DNA from 3 places in the Cytobacillus sp. T106 genome. Region 1 is predicted to be linked to each of the others. Evidence: riboswitches for the same ligand, from Rfam matches in the RefSeq annotation. Region 1 holds a riboswitch; each other region holds the start of a gene.
What was found. Region 1 has a riboswitch for S-adenosylmethionine ahead of ABU165_RS24495 (peptide ABC transporter substrate-binding protein). Riboswitches for the same ligand answer to the same signal wherever they lie in the genome.
Positions count from the first base shown of each region.

Region 1 (6,994 bases):
ACGAAGTGAGGCCAGGGGATACGCTGGTGGACGGATGACATATTGATGATAGAGCCTTTTATGTCGTTCTCCAGCATATAGTTGATTGCTTCTCGGGAGCCAAGGAACTGACCTGTCAGGTTTGTGTTGATGACTTTATTCCAATCATCCAGTGAGAGTTGCTCTGATGGAACTTCATTTTCAATCCCGGCATTATTGACCATAACGTCAAGGGAACCAAAGGTATGCACAGCATGTTCAATGATCCGCTTGACATCTTCCTCGCTGCCGACATCCCCCTGGATGCTGCTAGCCTTTCCTCCTGCGTTTTCAATCTTCTCAATGATTTCGTCGATATTATCATCATTGCTGTGATAATTAATGACGACATTCGATTTTTCTGCTCCGAATCTTTCGGCCATTGCCCGCCCAAGCCCTGAGTTTCCACCTGTTATCACGACTGTTTTTCCTTCAAGGTCTTTGTACATATCCATTCTCCTTTTCTTATCCTTTTGTAAATCCAATCAGCACTCCGCCTGCTATGATGAGCAGGCACCCTGTGATGATAAGGATTGTTTGCTTTTTGGATGTTTTCTCGCCGAGAAGGAAAATCCCTCCCAGGGTAGAGATGACGATTCCTGTCTGAGAAAGCGAGAAGCTTGTTGCCACGCCGATTTTCGGGAGCGACAGCAGAAGCGTCAGATTTCCGGCTGCCCAGATCAGCCCTGTCAGAAGATTCCTGACAGCATATTTATTGAACGGCTTATTTTTGATTGTGAGTGCCGTACCGCCAATCACCATTCCAAGCGCCTGCGGAAGCAGCGCAGACCATCCGTCGATTTCGAGCCAGTTAATGATGACAACATATCCGACAAAACCAACAGTTGAAATAAGCAGGGTGACCAGCCCTTTTTTCAGATTCTTAGACTCATCATTCCCCTCCTTCTGGCCCCAGGAAGTCATGACTGCTCCGGCGATGATCAGGACAAGGGCAATGATGCCGAGCGTAATCTGAACCCCTGTCGACCATTCATTGAAAACGACAATCCCGAAAAAGCTTGTCCCGATAAGCTGGAGTCCGGTCGATAGCGGAGTAGTCTTAGCGACTCCAAGGTACTTCACTGCCCCAAACTGATTTTTTTGTCCCAGGGACCAAAGCGCCCCTGAAGCAAGTCCTGCACCCCATACAAGCGGTGACAGTTCCGGTCTGACAAAGAGAAATACCGCTCCTGCAAAAATCAGTGCGCCGATGGTTGTCCCAAAGGTCTGGCTATTATCATCCCCTCCGAGTTTATTGCTGACCAATATAATGCTGCCCCAGCATGCTGCTGTTATGACAGCCAATAAAATTCCTGACATGTATGCGGTCCCCTTTCTCGCTGATAAAAAACAAGATGCTGATATTAGCTTTTCCCTGATTGGGCTAAAAATGAAACCTCGAGTTAATAAGCACAATAAAAGGAATTTTTTTACAGATAGCAGAGTAATTGGACATATCTTTGCGGACATATGATCTAAGATAAGTCGGGAAGGTGAAAGAAATGAGAAAAGACGGGCAGTTTATCTTCTTCGTAATTGAAACGTCTTCCATCAAAAAATTCCTTACTTTGGAGATGGGTTTTGGGACAGCTTTCTATTATGGGGCAAAGTTTATTTTCGCCAATGAGATTACTTCAATATGTACTAGCATTTTGGCAGTGGAGGCTTTAAAAAAAGGTCTGAAACAGCTCGAGAGGTAAAAAGTTCATACAGTTTGAAGTGTACTTGGATAGGTCTAAAAAGACACTGTTCGCTTTAATGTAAAATATTCCTTGGCTCTACAAAAATAAGGCCCGGCATAATGCCAGGGCCTTCTATTTCATTTCTTCAGCCTCATTCTTCCCATTGCGACTGATTGCCTCAGGAGGGAAAATCATCCTGCAGATGATTCGGGCTGCTTCCAGTGTATTGAGCGGCGAAGAACTTTGCTCCTCTTTATGAGGTCCATTTTCGGCCAAAATGAGGGCAGACCATGCGGCAGTGTCAAGATCTATGTCCTTCCAGGTCAATCCTTTTTGCCTCGCCTGTTCTAAACCCTGCACAATCTGCATATGTATATTTCTCCGAGCCTCCTGCAAAATGCCGGCCAATTCGGAATCCTTGGGCAGCAATTCAGGCAGCACACGATGGATGCCGACGGCTTCAAGCCTTTTGTAGTGCTCATCCAGCAGCCGGGCAAGGAGGAGAACCGGGTCTCCATTTAGCCAGTCGGGCTCAGGAATTATTAGAAAGTCGATTTTGTCCTGCAGCAGTGCCATCAGCAGCTGGCGCTTATCAGAGAAATAGCGGTAAAAGGTGCCTGTGGCCACATCGGCTGCGGCTGCTATTTCTTTTGCTGTTGTCATTTCGTAGCCTTTTTCTATGAATAGCCTCCGCCCGCTTTCCAGGAGTGCCTTTCGTTTTTGAAGTGCTCTTTCCTGTTTGGGCAGTGATGGGAATTCGCCCGGAAACGGGCCGGCATTTTTATCCGCCATAGGCTCACCTCCAAACTCATCATATCATATAAAGAACATAGCAGAGAGCTTAAAATCAGGCAGCGAAAAAACATGAACCGAAGTTCACCTTATTGTTTGACAGGGGTTTTTTATGGTGCAATAATGAACTTAATTTCACTAGGATAGTCCTTACGTCATAGTTTTTTACTGATTGAAAATTTAACGATAAGGGGTTGCACATATGGCAAAAGAGGGAGATACAATCAGATTTAAAAGGCATGACCTTACCATTACCGGAACGGTTGTGAAGGTTAAAGAAGAAAGCGTTCTTGTCCAAATAAGCGATGAGGATGCACTGCTGTTAAAAATTGATACACCAATAACGGTTGTATCGCATAAAAATTACAAGATTGTCTGAAAGCGTGATATGTATAATGGCGGCCGAAGATATTAATAGAAAAAAAGCTGCTGAGTTTATTTGCTTTTACATGAAAAAATACGCAGGATTTAAGCTATAAAGGTAGAATTGATTTATATGTTTAATCATTCTGCCAATTGATCAAAATTCATACCCTGGGAGGATTCTGGCATGGAAATCAGCAAAGACTCAAAGAAATTAGCGGTAGATTCACCTGTTTTGCTAAAAGGGATTGTAAAGGCTATTTACAAAGATACCGTTCATATCCAGATCGGCGGCAAAATCATTGCTCTGCCAGCTTCCAATATGCCCGCCGCTTCCTCTTAACCTGCAGCCTGATGAAGGCTGTTTTTTATACTCACATAGGAATTTTCACCTTGTAAAAGGAGCCGGTATACCGGCTCCTTTTGTGCAGACTTATTCAGAAACCTTTTCAGCATATCTGAAATCCGGATTATTGAGCGGGCTGAACCGGATTCCCTTAATATTTTCTTTTACAACCGCATTCTGAGAAGAAAAGTAGATTGGGATGATCGGCATCTCATCCATCAGGACAGATTCAGCCTGATGCAGCAGTTCAAATCGCTTTGCTTCGTCCTGCTCTGTCAGTGACTGGTCAAGCAGCTTGTCAAATTCAGGATTGGACCAGTTTGTAAAGTTGCTGGAACTGCCTGAGCTGTACAGATCCAGAACAGGGTACGGATCCAGGAAGTCCCCTACCCAGCCCATGCGCGCCGCCTGGAAGTTTTTCTGCTTGAAAGTATCTATGAATGTTTTCCATTCCTGGTTCTCCAGCTTCACTTCAACCCCAAGGTTCACCTTGAACATTTCCTGCAGAGCTTCGGCAATCTTCTTGTGGTTTCCTTCTGAATTATATTTCAGGGTTACAGAAGGAAGCTCCTTCCAGCCTTCTTCCTTCATTCCTTCTGCAAGCAATTCTTTTGCTTCGTCCGCATCAAAAGAGTAGTAAGGTTTCTTCTCATCCCGGAAGTCCTTCCCTGACGGCCCTTCCACACCGTAGCCCACATAGCCGTAGGCTGGCTCTTCGCCGCCTTTAGAAATGTTTTTTGTGATAGCTTCACGGTCGATTGCCAGGCTGAAAGCTTTGCGGATTTTACTGTTATTGAAAGGCTCTTCATTTACATTGAATGTATATGTATAGACACTGAATTGCGGAGAGTTGATAAATTCCTTGCCCCCCTTTTCGATATCTATCGCATCGGCGGCAAGATTCTTGATCAAATCAATATCGCCTGATTTATACATCTGATATTCGGTGTTGGCATCAGCCACCATTTTAAAGTTTACGGATTCAATAGTAATATCTTTACTGTTCCAGTATTGGCTGTTCTTTTTCAGAGTAAGAAGATTATTATGTTCCCATTTGCCGAGTGTATAAGCGCCATTGGTCACAATGGTTTCCGGCCCTGCAGCCCAGTTTTCGTCTGCTTCGACTGTTTTCTGGTTCACCGGCATGAAGCCCTGTCCCATCAGTACTTTCGGAAAGAACTTGATCGGGGTGTCCAGCTCCACCTTCAGGGTATGATCGTCTTCTGCAGTAATTCCTACATCTTCCACAGAACCATTTTCCCTGTTATATTCTTCAGCCCCTTTTATGTAAAAAAAGCTAGAAGGATCATAGGCGCCTGTTTCAGGATTCAGGACCCTTTTCCATGCAAACTCAAAATCCTTTGCTGTCAGCGGATCTCCATTGGACCACTTCTGCCCGTCCCTGATTGTGAAGGTATATATTTTACCGTCTTCTGAAACATCAACCTTGCTGGCTGCCCCTTCCACTGCATTTCCGTCTTTATCATAGCGGTATAAGCCTTCATATAAGTTATCGATCACCCAGAAGGAAGTTGTATCAGATGCAAAAGCAGGATCAAGGGTATACGGCTCCCCTCCAAGATTGGCATTCAATACTTGTTCAACGTCATTTTCTCCGGATGCTGATCCTTCTTCACCATTGCTGCACCCTGCAAGAACAGCCAGCGCAAACAGCAGGATGGCCAGCGATACCAGTGATAATTTTTTCATAATTTTATCCTCCTTTTATTTTAGCGCTCTAAATCGATTTATCATATTAAAATACTAAGATTTAAATTAGCAATCCCCCCGTCCTTTATGGCTTATTCCGAAAATATCCTTTACTTCTTTACCATACTAAAAAACCTCCCGGCAAAGACAGCTGAGAGGAATGGTCTCTGCTTATCTTTCCGGTATACCGGTGGAATTGGCACAGTGTCAACAGACCTGCTGCCGAGGCTTCATCGGGCCAGTCCCTCCGCCTCTCTGGATAAGTGATATAGTTTTTTAGCTGGCAGAAATAAAAAAGCCCCTTCTGCAGATAGAAGAGGACAGTATGTATGAACAAGATCCCTTCTTATCTGCCAGGCCTTTGCCTGATGGATTTGGCACAGTGTCCGGATGAACCTGCTGCCGAGACTTCTTCGGGCCATACCCCTCCGTCTCTCTTGATAAGAAATTATAGATATATAATTTTTCGGTGCACTAAGAATAACCAATTTAGAAAATTTCGTCAACAGAAAAGATAAAAGTTCTACTTTTCTATATTTTCAAACAACAGAAGGGCTAAAGACATAATTAGGATAGTTCCTGCCTTATAATTCCTCCCTAAATTGCAAACACTATTTTCATACTGATTGAAGGAGTCTTCCTATGGACAAGAAAACCCCCCTTACATCGGCAGAAATCGCGATGCTCTGGACTACTTATATGAATGACAGCATGTCAAAATGTGTTCTTGGCTATATGATTACCCATGCAACAGAAGCTGAAATTGGCGCTGCCCTCCAATTTGCCATTGATCTTTCGACCAGCCACCTGCAATACCTGGAACCCCTTTTCAAAGAAGAAAAAATGGCTGTTCCGAATGGCTTCGGCGGAGGCGATGTCAATCCTGATGCTCCTAGTCTGTTTTCAGACACCTTCTGCCTGGCATATATCAACCATATGGCAAAAGCGGGAATGCTTGCTTACAGCGGCATGCTTGCTATGTGCGCCAGAAATGATATAAGGAAATTCTTTACCGAAGGATTGGCAGAAACGGCCTTGCTCTACAATATGACTACAAACCTGATGCTTGAAAAAGGGATTTACATAAGAGCTCCCTACATCTCGTATCCGCATGAAACGGATTATGTGGATACAAAGAAATATTTAAGCGGCCTGAACCCCTTTGCGACTAAAAGACCTTTGAATGCGGTGGAAATTTCTCATCTGACCGTGAATATACAGACAAATTCCATCGGGCTGCAGATTGCCGCAGCTTTTGCACAAACAGCTCGGCTGAAAGAAGTACAGGAATTTATGCTGAGAGGAAAAGAAATTTCCCAAAAGCATGTTGGCATTTTTACGAAGATTCTGCTGGAAAGCAATATACAGGCTGTAGGTTCACCTAATATAGCCGTATACGATACAACTAAGCAGGTATTTTCCGATAAGCTGATGATGTTTCATATGTCTTTGTTAAGTGCAACCGGGTCCGGAAATTATGCTACAGCAGGTGTTGCAAGCCAGCGTACTGATGTAGCAGCCAGCTATCAGCGGCTAGCCGTTGAGATTGCCCTGTATGCTAAAAGCGGAGCAGACATTATGATCAAGCACGGCTGGCTGGAGCAGCCTCCCGGAACGACAGACCGTGATGCATTGGCTAAAAAAGGAACACCCTGACCCCATCTTTAAAAGCTGGGGTTTGTGCTGTTCTTTTTTCGTTTGCTTCCATGATTGAATACAACCGGATTATACCAGCAGATAAGCAATTAAGGAACCTGGACAAAATATACCCAAGACTCCAGCTGGGAGAAAGTTTTAAGACTGAAAAAGGGACATCAGGCAAATCTAAAAAGGATACCAATGAGAGGAGGGCTTCTCATGACACAGTCTAAAAAGCAGGAAGAAAGACAGTGGCGGCAGAGAAAAGAAACTCAGCATCCGCATGGTAAGGTTAAATCATTTGATCAGCTGGCTGATGAACCCGGCAAAGGCGGACGCTCCTGAAAGAAAGGGTCCGGGACATAGTCCCGGGCCTTTATTTAGACTTTACATTTCCTTTCTGGCGCTGAAGTTGCTAATAAACTGGGAAAGATGCTAGTAAAAT
Region 1 covers NZ_JBEUMK010000026.1:35,044-42,037, forward strand. The annotation lists gene ABU165_RS24465 (glucose 1-dehydrogenase) at 1-467, opposite strand, end outside; gene ABU165_RS24470 (GRP family sugar transporter) at 484-1,338, opposite strand; gene ABU165_RS24475 (hypothetical protein) at 1,521-1,718, shown strand; gene ABU165_RS24480 (TetR/AcrR family transcriptional regulator) at 1,833-2,492, opposite strand; gene ABU165_RS24485 (YkvS family protein) at 2,695-2,871, shown strand; gene ABU165_RS24490 (hypothetical protein) at 3,043-3,198, shown strand; gene ABU165_RS24495 (peptide ABC transporter substrate-binding protein) at 3,289-4,911, opposite strand; SAM riboswitch class I at 5,080-5,177, opposite strand; SAM riboswitch class I at 5,255-5,358, opposite strand; gene ABU165_RS24500 (DUF3231 family protein) at 5,554-6,567, shown strand; gene ABU165_RS24505 (DUF6254 family protein) at 6,769-6,894, shown strand.

Region 2 (6,994 bases), on a different contig from region 1:
ACTCGATTGCAGAGTACGCAATCGAATGCTCCCTGAACAAGTTTTTTGCCACAGAAGTCCTTGACTATATTGCCGATGAAGGCGTGCAGCTGCATGGCGGCTATGGTTTCATGGCTGAATATGAAATTGAAAGGATCTACCGCGATTCCCGCATCAACAGGATTTTTGAAGGTACAAACGAAATCAACCGCCTTCTTGTGCCTGGCACTTACCTGCGCAAGGCTTTCAAAGGAGAGCTGCCATTATTCCAGAAAGCTCAGGCGCTCCAGGAAGAGCTGATGATGCTGATGCCTGAGGAGCCTGGAGATGAGCCTTTGGCACAGGAAAAATATTTGGTGAAGAATGCCAAGAAAATCGGCTTGCTTGCAGCAGGGCTTGCAGCACAGAAGTTTGGCAAAGCGATTGAAAAAGAGCAGGAAATCCTGGTCAATATTGCAGACATCGTTTCCAATGCCTATGCAATGGAATCAGCGGTTCTCCGTACAGAAAAGGCTATCAGCAAGGACGGCGCTGAAAAGAGCAAGCAAAAGCTTCTCTACACACAGATTTTCTGCCAGGAGGCATTCAATAAGATCGAACAGGATGCGAAAGAGACTTTGGTTGCTGCAGAGGATGGGGACGCACTGCGCATGATGCTTTCCGCTCTCCGTAAATTTACCCGCCACACACCGATCAATCTGATCGCCAAAAAGCGCGAGGCTTCAGAGAAGCTGATCGACGCTGAGCGTTATGTACTGTAATCAGAAATAAATAGGAGTTATCCTTAACTGAAAATGCAAAGACGCATTGCTCCTCTATCCGGAGGGGCAATTGCTGTTTTTGGACACTTCAATCTGACGAAATTTTTAAAACTCAAGGTTATGAATTTTGCCGAAAATATGATAGTATGCAATTAAATGGGTGATCAGCCTGTGAGTTTGGATAGAAACGATTGGGTGGTGCAGAATTTGCTGCTGAATTTTTACTGGTATCCGAAATGCGGGACATGCCGCAAGGCCAAAAAATGGCTTGAAGAAAACGGCGTTCCTTACCATGAAGTACATATTGTCGAAAATCCTCCTTCACGCACTGAGCTTGAAGATGCTTATAGAAAAAGCGGCCTCGATATTAAAAAATTCTTTAATACGAGCGGCCAGAAGTACAGGGAGCTAGGTTTGAAGGACAAGGTGAAAACCATGTCCGACACAGAGCTGCTGGACTTGCTTGCATCTGACGGAATGCTGATAAAGCGGCCTTTGGCATTCGACGGCCAAAAAGCGACAGTCGGTTTCAAAGAAGAGGATTTTGCTAAAACATGGCTTTAAGGCATCATCTGCTATTTCCTTTATAGCGAAGGCTTAAGCCCGGTAAAGAACTAGAATCTTGGAGGGATTATTGTGAGCAGCATACCTAAGGAATTGCGTTACTCAGAAGAACATGAATGGGTAAAAGTTGAAGGAGAAAAAGTACGGGTCGGCATTACCGATTTTGCTCAATCAGAGCTCGGGGACATCGTTTTCGTTGAGCTTCCTGAAGTCGGGGACAGCATCACGGTAAATGAGCCTTTTGGAAGCGTTGAGTCTGTAAAGACTGTATCTGAATTATATGCTCCAATCAGCGGCAAGGTGGTTGAAATCAACGAAGAGCTGAATGACAGCCCTGAATTTGTAAATGAATCTCCTTATGAAAAGGCCTGGATGGTTGTTGTTGAGCCTGCAGACAGCAGCGAAGTGGACAAGCTGATGACTGCTGAACAATATGAAGAGATGACCAACGAAGATTAAAAGAGATAAGCGCCTGCTGCAGGCGCTTTTTATGCTTTCTCTTTCCGTTATTTTCTTACTTCACTCAATGTAATTAATTTCCCATAGTTTCTTTCCATTAGAAGGGCATTCTATTGTTAAGAAAGTAAAAAAGGTGGGATTCTAATGACACTGAAACAGCAAAAGATCGATATTACCGATCGGGTCACAGGAAGGCTGAAGGACGGTAAGCTGGAGCTTTATCTTGGAAATGAGATGATCGGGGAAGCGCCGATGCCTGAAGGTGCTTCATTTACCCTTGATCATCACTTTGAGCAGAATGAACAGAAAATCTACCAGCATATTACTTCAACAGAGCAGCCGGAAGCCCGTTATACGGACTGCGATGAAGGCGGCTGGTGCTAAAGAAAGCAGCGGGCATTGCCGCTGTTTTTTTTGCAGAAAAAAGGGTAAATAAGGATCTGCCGGCTCTTTTATGGGCGGATTTTGATCAGGCGGAATGCGGGGATGGTGTTTTTCAGCAAGTGACCGCCTGCCCGTTTTCCGAAAGCAAGGCAGGAGTTCAACACCATTTTGCCGAACATAGAATAAGGTAAAGTAAAAATATCAACTCCCGTCAGGTGATGAATATGCATGCAGAAAACATAGAAAAGGTAATTATTGTCGAAGGCACTTCTGATAAGCGCAAGGTTAAGAATATTATTAAGGAGCCTGTTGAAATCATTTGTACGAACGGGACAATCAGCATAACCCGCCTGGATGAATTGATTGACGAATTATTTGACCGTGATGTTTATATTCTGGTGGATGCAGATGAATCCGGCGAAAAGCTGAGAAAGCAGTTCAAACGGGAATTCCCGGAAGCAGCACATCTTTATATTGATAAAATGTACCGGGAAGTGGCCACTGCACCGGAGCAGCATCTTGCAACGGTTCTGCTTGGCGCAAATATAGACGTTTATGCTGAGTTTTTAGATAGAGGATGATGGGGTTGCAAGAACTGATGCTTGGGGATTTGGAACGGTATGAAAAAGACAGGGAGACATGGATGCTCTATCTTTACACACCGATGTGCGGAACATGCCAGATGGCTGGACGGATGCTGGAAGTGACCCTTGAGGTACTCCCGGGAATTGAATGCAGAAAGGCAAACTTGAACTATTTTCCTGACCTGGCCGGCAAGTGGTCAGTAGAAAGTGTCCCCTGCCTGCTATTTTTCCGGGAGGGACAGCTGGCAGAAAAAATATACGCATTCCACTCTGTTCCATACCTGCTGGAAAAAACAAAAGAATATCTGCTGTAAATAATAAAGCCTGTACTAGAGGGTAGGACACCCGGCTGGTACAGGCTTTTTACTGTTTGCGCATCTGTCCGCGGCCAGTGTCCAGGGATTATCATGGTCAATGGATAAAATGTTCCGGATTATTTAGCAGAAAAACCAGAAGATTCAAAGGAAAAGGATGGATTTTTTCTCTAAACGATATTATGATTATTTAGGGAAACGAAATAAATGCGAGGGGCATATAAAATGGCTTTTTATCAGGAATGGGCTGAACAGATCCGCGGATATAACAGTAATATACGCCGGGCTTTTGCAGCCAATATTTTCACGCAGATCGGAATGGGCATTTTTATGGTCATTTATAATTTTTATATACGGGAGCTTGGCTATTCAGAGCAGGTGAATGGCCAGATCATAGCGATGACTGCATTGGCGACAGCCCTTGTGCTGATCCCCGCAGGCATTATGAGCGACAGGATCGGCCGGAAGAAGGCTATGCAGTTCGGGGCTGCTGCAACCGGTGTGATTCTGCTTGCCAGGAGCATGGTTGACATGCAGAGCCTGCTTATCGTGTTTGCCTTTGGCACAGGGCTGGGGACGGCCTTCATTCAGGTATCCTCCATTCCCTGGCTGACAGAGAATTCCAAGCCAGAGCAGAGGGTTCATTTGTTCAGCATCCATTTCGCTGTTATGACAGGAGCCAATGTCATCGGCAATTTAAGCGGCGGACTGCTGACTGACTTGTTTGCTTTTTATTTCTCGGAGCTGGCGAGCATACGGTTTACTTTACTGCTGGGAGGAGCCATCTATCTGGCGGGAATATTTCCGATACTCCGCTTTCAGGAAAACCGAAGCGATAAAATCCCGCAAATCGGCGGAGCTAAAGGAAGCACACGGTTTTCTCTGAAGGATGATGGTTTCAAGATCATCATCCTGTTCGCTGCAGCACAGCTGTTTATCGGATTTGGGGCAGGGCTTGTCATACCTTACCTAAATCTATATTTTGCAGACCGTTTCCATGCGTCGAATTCTGCAATCGGGCTGATTATTTCCCTCGGTCAGGCAGCTACGGCAGCGGCCATGATCATTGGTCCCCAGGTGGTAAGGAGGATCGGGGAGGTAAAGGCAGTCGTTTTCCTGCAGCTTTCCTCCCTGCCTTTCCTTCTACTGACTGCTTACACAGAGAATTTATGGCTGGCCGCCATTGGCTTTCTATTCAGGCAGGCTTTAATGAATGCGGGAAATCCGATCCAGATGTCTTTGATGATGTCGAAGGTGGATGATTCCAAAAGAGGCCTGGCCAGCTCGGTGAATCAGATGGTGTTCAATCTGGGCTGGGCAGTGATGGGCCCTGTCTCTACAGGCCTTGTCATCAAATACGGAGACTATTGGGGATATTCTATTGTCTTCACCATAACTGCAGTCTTATATTTAATAGGCTCTACATACTTTTTTGTCGTATTCAGAAGGCTTTCAGAGCCTTCTGGAAGAACAAATACAGCAAAGATTGTATGATAAGCGGATATTTCTCGGGAAATTGTCATAAGCCTTTCTATTTGTCGAACATTCATAGAAATATAAAACTGAACTTTCTAAAAAATCAGTTGACTCTTTTTTGCTGGTTATGATACTATCATTTTAACTTCAAGCACGCTAAAAATTTCATATTTCTTATCAAGAGAGGTGGAGGGACTGGCCCGATGAAACCCGGCAACCGGCAATAGAACGGTGCTAATTCCAGCAGAGCATGATCTCTGGCAGATAAGTTGAGCGAAAAAGCCCCTCTTCTGCAGAGGGGCTTTTATTGTTACCAGCAGTGATCCGGCATAATGAAAATATCTGATAACCCGAAGGAGAGAGAACAATGGCAGAGAAGCAAAAGAACTATCGATTTGAAACACTTGGTGTACATGGAGGACTGCAGCCTGACCCTGCAACAGGGGCAAGGGCAGTGCCGATCTATCAGAATAATGCTTATCAGTTCCAGAATACAGAGCACGCCGCCAATCTGTTCGGCTTAAAGGAGCCGGGCTATATCTATACAAGAATCCATAATCCGACAGTTACTGTATTTGAGGAAAGGGTCTCACTGCTTGAAGGCGGCGTAGGGGCACTTGCTGTTGCAAGCGGCCAGGCTGCCATCACTCTTGCCATCCTGAACATTGCCCAGGCCGGAGATGAAATTGTAGCAGCTTCAAATCTTTATGGAGGGACATATAATTTATTTGCCGTCACTCTTCCTAAATACGGAATCAATGTAAAGCTGGTCAATCCCGAGGACCCGGAAAATTTCAGGGAGGCCATCAATGAAAAAACAAAAGCTGTATTCGCTGAAACAATCGGCAATCCAAGCTTAAAGGTCCTCGATATTGAGAAAGTGGCGGAAATTGCCCATGAAGCAGGTATTCCGCTGATAGTTGATAATACCTTTGCCACTCCATATCTCTGCAGGCCGATTGATTTTGGGGCAGACATCGTGATCCATTCAGCGACAAAATGGCTACTGGGAAATGGGACGACAATGGGGGGCGTCATAGTAGACGCAGGTCGTTTTGACTGGAATTCAGTCAAATTCCCTGGCTTCACCAATCCGGACCCAAGCTACAATAACCTGGTGTACAGTGAAGCAATCGGCGCGGCAGCTTTTATCGTCAAAGCCAGAGTCCAGCTGCTGAGGGACCTGGGGCCGGCACTCAGCCCGCAGAACGCATTCCAGTTCACTCTCGGTCTTGAAACACTGCATGTGAGGATGAAGGAGCATATCAGCAATACAAAGAAAGTGACAGAGTATTTAAAGAATCACCCTGCTGTGACCTGGGTGCTTTATCCGGGGGATGAAGGCCATCCTGATAAGGCACTTGCTGATAAGTATTTGCCTAAAGGAGCCGGAGCTGTGGCTGTATTTGGCATTGAGGGAGGCAGGGAGGCCGGTGCCAAGCTGATCAACAGCCTGGAACTGTGGGCGCATGTAGCCAATGTCGGCGATGCCAAAAGCCTCATCATCCATCCTGCCAGCACCACTCACCAGCAGCTTGATTCAGAAGGCCTGAAGTCAGCAGGGGTGCCGGAGGATCTAATCCGCATTTCTGTTGGCATAGAAAATGCCGAAGATCTGATCGAGGACCTGGAGCAGGCAATTGAAGCCGCAACCGGAAGCCATTCACTGGCAGGGAAGGTATGAACTTCAGGAATCAGCCGGTAATTTTTAGCATTAAACTTTGTTGTTGACACCCTTTTTCATCCATGATACGATAGCACTCGTAATTCAAAAATGGCTAATGAATGAAAATGAACTTCATATATGATAGCTCTTATCAAGAGAGGTGGAGGGATGTGCCCGATGAAGCCCGGCAACCGTCAATGTTTATTGAAATGGTGCCAATTCACACAAAGCTTTTAGCTTTGGCAGATGAGAGAAAGGTTTTTCCATCATGCCTTTCTGCTCACATGCAGAAAGGCATTTTTATTTTTACAGAAAAGTCTCCTGTCTTGAAGCCATGGAATAATCTTGCCCTGGTTTCAGGAAACTACTCTTATGGGGATTGGCAGGATGATATATCTCTGTAAAGCCATTTGTCTAATTGGATATAAAAGAGGTGAATACGGCAATTGATTTCAATAAAAGATGTTAAAAAGATATATTCGTCAAAAAAAGGCCCGGTCAAAGCAGTTGATGATGTCAACCTTGAAATCAAGGAAGGTGAAATCTTCGGAGTGATCGGCTACAGCGGTGCAGGGAAAAGCACCTTGATACGGATGCTGAACGGGCTTGAGCTTCCCTCAGAGGGAACGGTTACGGTAGCCGGCAGGGAGATCTCAAAAATCAGGGGTGCGGAGCTGCGCAAAGCGCGCCAGGAAATCAGCATGATTTTCCAGCACTTTAACCTTCTCTGGTCAAGGACCGTAAGAGACAATATTGCATTCCCGCTGGAAATTGCGGGGGTTGCGCGCCAGGAAAGAGAAAAAAGAG
Region 2 covers NZ_JBEUMK010000024.1:28,191-35,184, reverse strand. The annotation lists gene ABU165_RS23915 (acyl-CoA dehydrogenase family protein) at 1-740, shown strand, start outside; gene ABU165_RS23910 (arsenate reductase family protein) at 948-1,304, shown strand; gene gcvH (glycine cleavage system protein GcvH) at 1,377-1,763, shown strand; gene ABU165_RS23900 (YusG family protein) at 1,908-2,147, shown strand; gene ABU165_RS23895 (toprim domain-containing protein) at 2,372-2,728, shown strand; gene ABU165_RS23890 (thioredoxin family protein) at 2,728-3,045, shown strand; gene ABU165_RS23885 (MFS transporter) at 3,271-4,539, shown strand; SAM riboswitch class I at 4,693-4,792, shown strand; gene ABU165_RS23880 (O-acetylhomoserine aminocarboxypropyltransferase/cysteine synthase family protein) at 4,889-6,205, shown strand; SAM riboswitch class I at 6,333-6,440, shown strand; gene ABU165_RS23875 (methionine ABC transporter ATP-binding protein) at 6,634-6,994, shown strand, end outside.
Region 2: another riboswitch for S-adenosylmethionine. It lies ahead of ABU165_RS23880 (O-acetylhomoserine aminocarboxypropyltransferase/cysteine synthase family protein); the one in region 1 lies ahead of ABU165_RS24495 (peptide ABC transporter substrate-binding protein).

Region 3 (6,994 bases), on a different contig from region 1:
GCCAAGCCGGCAATTGAGCCCGACGATATCCGCGCCGAGCGCATCCAGCCTGGACAGCGCTTCGCTTATGGGAGTGTGATCCTGCATAATACCCGTCTCCTGCAGTGACACCTGGGCAATGAGAGGGAGGGCTGTTTCTTTCCTCGCGATCGAAAGGACAGTTTCCAGTTCTTTGAGATCATAATAGGTCTCAAGAAGGATCGCATCCACCCCTTCCATCAGCAAGCAGTAGAGCTGCTCCCTGAAGCTCCTTTTTATTTCTTCTATAGATATTGAGTGGGGTTTGATCCCGCGGTTTCCGCCAATCGTTCCGGCCACAAAGGCATGATTTCCCGCAGCCTTCCTCGCAACAGTGACAGCGGCACTGTTTATTTCCTTTACATGGTCCTCCAGTCCGTAGCGCTGCAGCTTGAGATAATTGGCTGCATAGGTGTTGGTCTGGATCAAAGTTGCACCTGCATCTATATAAGCTTGGTGGATATTTTGAATATGGCCTGGCTGTGATACATTAAGTTCTTCAAAGCAGAAATCTGTACCATAGGAATAGAGGAGAGTGCCCATCGCTCCATCTGCTATGATGATCTCTTTTTCCATTTTATCCAGCAGACTCATAGTTTTACCCTCGCTGTATGGCATGTTCTTTCTGCGGCAGAAAGTGCTCTGCTGAAATCGTGTATTAAATCATCCGGATTTTCGAGGCCTGCAGAAAGGCGGAGAAGGGAGTCAGATATTCCGCGCCTGCTTCTTTCGGGTGCAGGCATGGAGGCATGAGACATCCGGGCTGGCCAGGAGAGTATCGACTCGACAGCGCCCAGGCTTACTGCAAAAACCGGGATTTCCAGAGCATCAGAGAATTTCCGCAGCGCATCTTCGTCTTCAAGCTCAAAAGACAGCACAGCTCCCGGCCCGGCAGCCTGTTCTCTCTGCAGCTTAAACTGCGGATGGCTCTCAAGCCCAGGGTAATGCACTTTTTTCACAAGTGGGTGATTCTCAAGGAAAAGAGCAATTTTCTCTGCTGTTATCATGGACTGCTGCAGTCTGACATGAAGGGTTTTCAAACCCCTCAGCACCAGCCAGCAATCCTGCACACCAAGGACAGCACCAAAGGAATTCTGCAGAAAGGCCACTTTCTCAGCCAGCACTGGATCTTTTACTGCACAAAGGCCGGCAACGACATCACTGTGTCCGGAGATAAATTTCGTCGCACTGTGAAGGACAATATCTGCCCCAAGGTCCAGCGGCTTTTGCAGTTGGGGGGTCATGAAAGTATTGTCAACGAACGTATAAGCATCTTTTTCCCTGGCAATCTCAGCAATGCTTTTAATATCGGCAACCTTCAAGAGGGGATTGGAAGGTGTTTCAACATAGAATAGTTTTGTATGTAGAAGGGCAGCCTCTTTTACTTCTTCTAAATTAGTCATATCTGCGAAGGTGTAATCAATTCCGTAGCGCGAGAGGACCTCTGTGACCATCCTGTAGGTGCCTCCGTATACATCCTCTGAAATGACGACATGGTCTCCCTGGGAAAGAAGAAGAAAGCAAGTGGAGATGGCCGCCATACCGGAAGAAAACGCAAATCCTCTGGTTCCGCCTTCAAGTCCTGCAATTACTTCTTCAAGCGCCTCTCTTGTCGGGTTTAGGCTTCTTGAGTAGTCATATTTGCCAAAAGACTCAAGATCCTTTTGATGAAAGGTGGAGGCATGATGAATCGGGACGCTTACAGCCCCTGTAACCGGGTCTGTTTTATGTTTATTGTGCAATAGCTTTGTTTCGAATCTATAACAGTCTTCGTTCATTTTGCATTCTCCCCTTCCACACAGCCACTGAAGGCCTGTTCCAAATCTTTCATCAAATCTTCCGGATCTTCGATGCCAACAGAAAATCTAAGGAGCTTGCCGCAGATTCCATTGGCTAATCGGGTCTCTTCCGGGATGTCAGCATGTGTCTGTGTGGCAGGATAAGTAATAAAGCTTTCAGTTCCGCCAAGACTTTCGGCGAAAGTAATAAGGTTCAGCTTCTGCAGGAATAGATCTGCCCAATTTTCTTCAAGGATTCTGAAGGAGAGCATTCCGCCTTTTCCGGGATACAGCACTTCCTCTACATATTCATGGCTGTTCAAGTATTCAGCCAGTTTACGAGCATTGCTTTCATGCTTCTTCATCCGGAGGGCAAGGGTCTTCATCCCTCTCATCAGGAGCCAGGAATCAAATGGGCTTAACACTGCTCCTGCAGCATTATGGTGATGGGCAAGGGAGGCACATAACTTCTCTCCTCGTGCCGCAATAAGGCCTGCGAGCACATCGTTATGGCCGCCCAGATATTTTGTAGCACTGTGTATGACGATATCGGCCCCAAGTCTGATTGGCTGCTGAAGGACCGGCGTAAAAAAGGTATTATCGACGATCAGTAGAATTCCATGCTGGCGGGCGATTGCAGCCATAGCCTCAATATCAGCCTGCTGCATGAGCGGGTTGGTCGGCGTTTCCAGGAATATTGCTTTCGTATGAGGCGAGATTTGCCTGCTTACCGCATGGATATCAGAGGTATCTGCGTATTTTGTAACCAGCCCCCATTTGGCAAAACCCTGCTCAAGCAGCCTGTAGGTGCCTCCATAAAGATCCTTTGACACCACCAGCTCATCACCTGAACGGAATAGAGATAAAACAACGGAGATGGCGCTCATGCCCGAACTGCAGGCATAACCCTGATCAGCTCCTTCAAGGCTGGCAATTGCCTGCTCAAGTATTTCCCTAGTTGGATTTCCCGTCCGGACATAATCATAGCCGTTGGACTTGCCGATTCCTTCATGTCGGTAAGCTGTAGAAAAATAAACCGGAGGGTTGACGGTTCCTGTATGCTGATCGCTTCGATTGCCAAGCTGCGCCAATAATGTTTCTGTTTTCACCAATATGTTCACTCCTTTTTTGCACAATGCTTTCATGCTCCATGGAAAATAAAAAAAGTCTTCTATAAGAAGAAGACTTTTTGGATGCAGCACTTGTCATTCTTCTTATCTTTCAAGCCCATAAAGGACCTGCAGGAATTAGCACCTTTTCAATATTATCCATTGAAGGTTGCTGAGGCTTCACAGGGCCATACCCTCTGCCTCTCTTGATAAGAAATACAGTTATTGAATTTTCTATACTTTACAATATTAAACCAGTAAAAGTCAATGAACTTTCATAATATTTTAAAAATATGATCTCAACCCTCGATCAGATTCAGGACAGATACATCCAATTCCTTTTCAGGTTCAGCCCTGGAATATATCCTCGCTGTCCTTGTCCTTTCATCCACATGCTGTATGATTACAGATTCACCTTCATAGCTGACTTTAATAGGATCAGCAGACATAAGAATTTCTTTTGCCCTGCCAATATTCATTTTCATTCCTCCTTGGAAAGTATCGTTATATTTTTTGTACAGCCGGGAGAAATTTATGCGGAAGAAAAGAAAAAATGGGAATTTATTTTTGTGAAAATTCAGCTCTTTTGCTTTAGAATAGAAGCAAGAAAAGGAAAGTGAAGGTGAGTCCATGCAAAAACATATAAAAAATCGCTGCTTATTGTATGAATGCATTCAAGACGGAGAGCTGATCGAAGAGGCAGGCCATATTCCATTCCAGCATGCGGACACCCTGGTCAAGGGCCCTTATGACTTTCCTTTGGACAGAAGACAAGAATGTCTGCACAGCATAAAGAGCAGGAAAACAAAACAGCTGGGCATTAATATAGAAAGAATATAATGGGGGACTGCACATAAAAACGCCGGGTCAGGCATTGTATTAGATTACTAAGTTGAAACATAGGAAAAAAATAAAACCGGGAATCTTTCCCGGTTTTATTTTTTACTATTAGAATAATAATCGCTGTTTATTCACAAGAATCCCTTAATCCTTTACAGTCCTAAAGTTAGATATCTACCTATTATAACATTACTATATTCATAATGGAGCGAAAAAAAATAGAAAAATCATTTTTTTAATATAGATTTTAAGGTGATGAAAAAAAATTACATTTTTCTTCTAATTTTCAGTTTAAATCCTTTGTACGATAGGGATTTGCGTGGTAAAATGTCATTGAAAACGTTTTATCCTCTGAATAAAATTATTATTCATACAATTTTGCGTTACTATTTCATATATTAGGGTAAAAATTTACGGGATAAAATGCCGGAAACTAAATGTTTTCTTAAAAAAACACTCGGAGGTAATTTTCATGAAAACGCCATCCAACGGCGAGGGACCTTTACAGGGGTTTCATGGACCAAACCTTGGCTATGTTATTGAATTATATGAAAGATTCCTGGAGGACCCTCAATCAGTAGACGCTGAAATGAGAGAGTACTTTGAAAAGTGGGGATCTCCTGAACAAACTCAGATTGACACCTTTGAAAATGATAAGCCTGTCCAGGCTGCTGCTCCCGGACAGCTGGAAAAAACGCTGGCAGCTATCCGCCTTGCGGATAATATCAGGGCGTACGGCCATATCTCGGCTGATATCTACCCATTAAAAAACAATAAGCCGGAGAAAGACATCCTTGCGCTGGAGCAATATGGATTGACCCGGAATGATCTGGAGCAGGTGCCGGCATCGATCATTTGTTCAGATGCCCCTTCACATGTACGCAATGGATTTGAAGCAATAGAGCATCTTAAGAATGTATATACCCAAACAATAGCTTATGAGTTTCATCATGTATACGATGTGAACGAAAAGAATTGGCTTCGGAACAAGGTGGAAACAGGCACACTGCTTGCCGAACCTTCAAATGAAAAGAAGGTGGGAGTCCTGAAAAGGCTGATGGAGGTTGAGGAGTTTGAAAAATTCCTTCATCGCACATTTGTCGGGCAAAAACGCTTTTCAATCGAAGGGCTTGATACGCTTGTGCCGCTATTGGACGAGCTGGTTGCAGAATCTGTTGTCGACGGCGCGAAGACGATCAATATCGGAATGGCTCACCGGGGCCGCCTGAACGTGCTTGCCCATGTGCTTGGTAAGCCGTATGAAATGATCTTCGCTGAATTCCAGCATGCGCCGAATAAAGAGCTTGTGCCTTCTGAAGGTTCTATCGGCATTAACTACGGCTGGACAGGCGACGTAAAATATCACCTGGGATTGGACAGGCAGATCAAGAAGGAAAACACGACTAAAGCAAGGCTGACGCTTGCTAATAACCCGAGCCACCTTGAATTCGTCGGCGCGGTAGTTGAAGGCTTCACACGGGCAGCCCAGGATGACAGAAGCGCTTCCGGCTATCCGAAGGAAGATCCAAGCTCGGCTATGGCAATCCTTATTCATGGTGACGCAGCTTTCCCGGGACAGGGAACTGTGGCAGAAACATTGAATCTCAGCCAGCTTACTGGTTACCGTACTGGCGGAACCATTCATATCATTGCAAATAATACGATCGGATTTACAACAGAATCCCAGGATTCCAGATCTACCCGGTATGCAAGCGATCTTGCCAAGGGCTATGAAATTCCGATCCTGCATGTAAATGCTGACGATCCTGAAGCTGTGGTAGCTGCCGCCCAGCTCGCCTGTGAATACAGGGCGAAATTCAATAAAGATTTTCTGATTGATCTGATCGGCTACCGACGTTTCGGACACAACGAAATGGATGAGCCGATGACGACAAATCCGCTTATGTACAATGTTATACATAAGCGCCCAACCATTAAATCACTATACAGTGAACAGCTGGTTGCAAACGGCACTCTTTCCAGGGAAAGCCTGGAAGGAATGGATGCTGAGGTTCTTGATAAGCTGAAAGAGGCCTATAATAAAGTTCCAGATAAGAAAAAGGAAGTTGAGGAAACCAATCCGCCTGAAACGGTTGAAAAAGGTATTCCTGAATTAGCCACAGCTGTTGAACTGAAGACATTAAAGCAAATCAATGAAGAGCTTCTGACATGGCCTGAAGATTTCAAGGTCTTCAATAAACTGGACAAAATCCTGAAGCGCAGGACTGAAGCGCTCGAAGGCAACGGAAAAATTGACTGGGGCCTTGCAGAAACATTGGCATTCGCCTCCATCCTGAAGGATGGTACGCCAATCCGCCTGTCCGGGCAGGATTCAGAACGCGGAACCTTTGCCCAGAGAAATGTTGTCCTTCATGACAGCAGTTCAGGAAAAGCTTATTCACCATTGCATATGCTTTCTTCTTCTAAAGCTTCATTTGCAGTCCATAACAGCCCGCTGTCAGAAATGGCTGTTGTCGGCTTTGAATACGGCTACAATGTATTCGCACCTGAAACTTTAGTGCTGTGGGAAGCACAATACGGTGACTTCTCCAATGCTGCACAAGTCATGTTCGACCAATTCATATCCGCTGGAAGAGCGAAATGGGGACAGAAATCCGGTCTTGTCATGCTTCTGCCTCATGGTTATGAAGGCCAGGGGCCAGAGCACTCGAGCGGCAGGGTTGAAAGATTCCTGACTTTAGCAGCTGAAAACAACTGGACAGTTGCCAACCTGACTTCATCTGCACAGTACTTCCATATTCTGAGGAGACAGGCTGCCATCCTGAACAGGGAAGAAGTAAGGCCTCTTGTCCTCATGTCGCCTAAGAGCCTGCTGCGCAACCCGAATGTTGCTTCCAACGGGCTGGAGCTCAGCGAAGGAGCCTTCCAGCCGATCATTGAACAGCCTGGATTGGGACAGGCAAAAGATCAGGTGAAAAGGATTGTATTTGGTACAGGAAAGATCATGATCGACCTTCATGAGAATATTGAGGATGCAGCTAACCTTGACTGGCTTCATATTTTAAGGGTCGAAGAAATTTACCCGTTCCCGATGAAGAAAATCAGAAGCATCCTTGAACAGTATCCAAACGTTGAGGAAATCGTATGGGTTCAGGAAGAGCCGAAGAATATGGGAGCATGGAATTTTGTAGAACCGCGCCTTTCCGAATTGGCTCCAGCCGGTGCAAAAGTTTCCTATACCGGAAGACGCCGCCGTTCAAGCCCGGCAGAGGGTGACCCGAACGTCCA
Region 3 covers NZ_JBEUMK010000007.1:118,668-125,661, forward strand. The annotation lists gene ABU165_RS14415 (bifunctional homocysteine S-methyltransferase/methylenetetrahydrofolate reductase) at 1-612, opposite strand, end outside; gene metC (cystathionine beta-lyase) at 609-1,796, opposite strand; gene ABU165_RS14425 (methionine biosynthesis PLP-dependent protein) at 1,793-2,941, opposite strand; SAM riboswitch class I at 3,008-3,121, opposite strand; gene ABU165_RS14430 (H-type small acid-soluble spore protein) at 3,205-3,384, opposite strand; gene sucA (2-oxoglutarate dehydrogenase E1 component) at 4,218-6,994, shown strand, end outside.
Region 3: another riboswitch for S-adenosylmethionine. It lies ahead of ABU165_RS14425 (methionine biosynthesis PLP-dependent protein); the one in region 1 lies ahead of ABU165_RS24495 (peptide ABC transporter substrate-binding protein).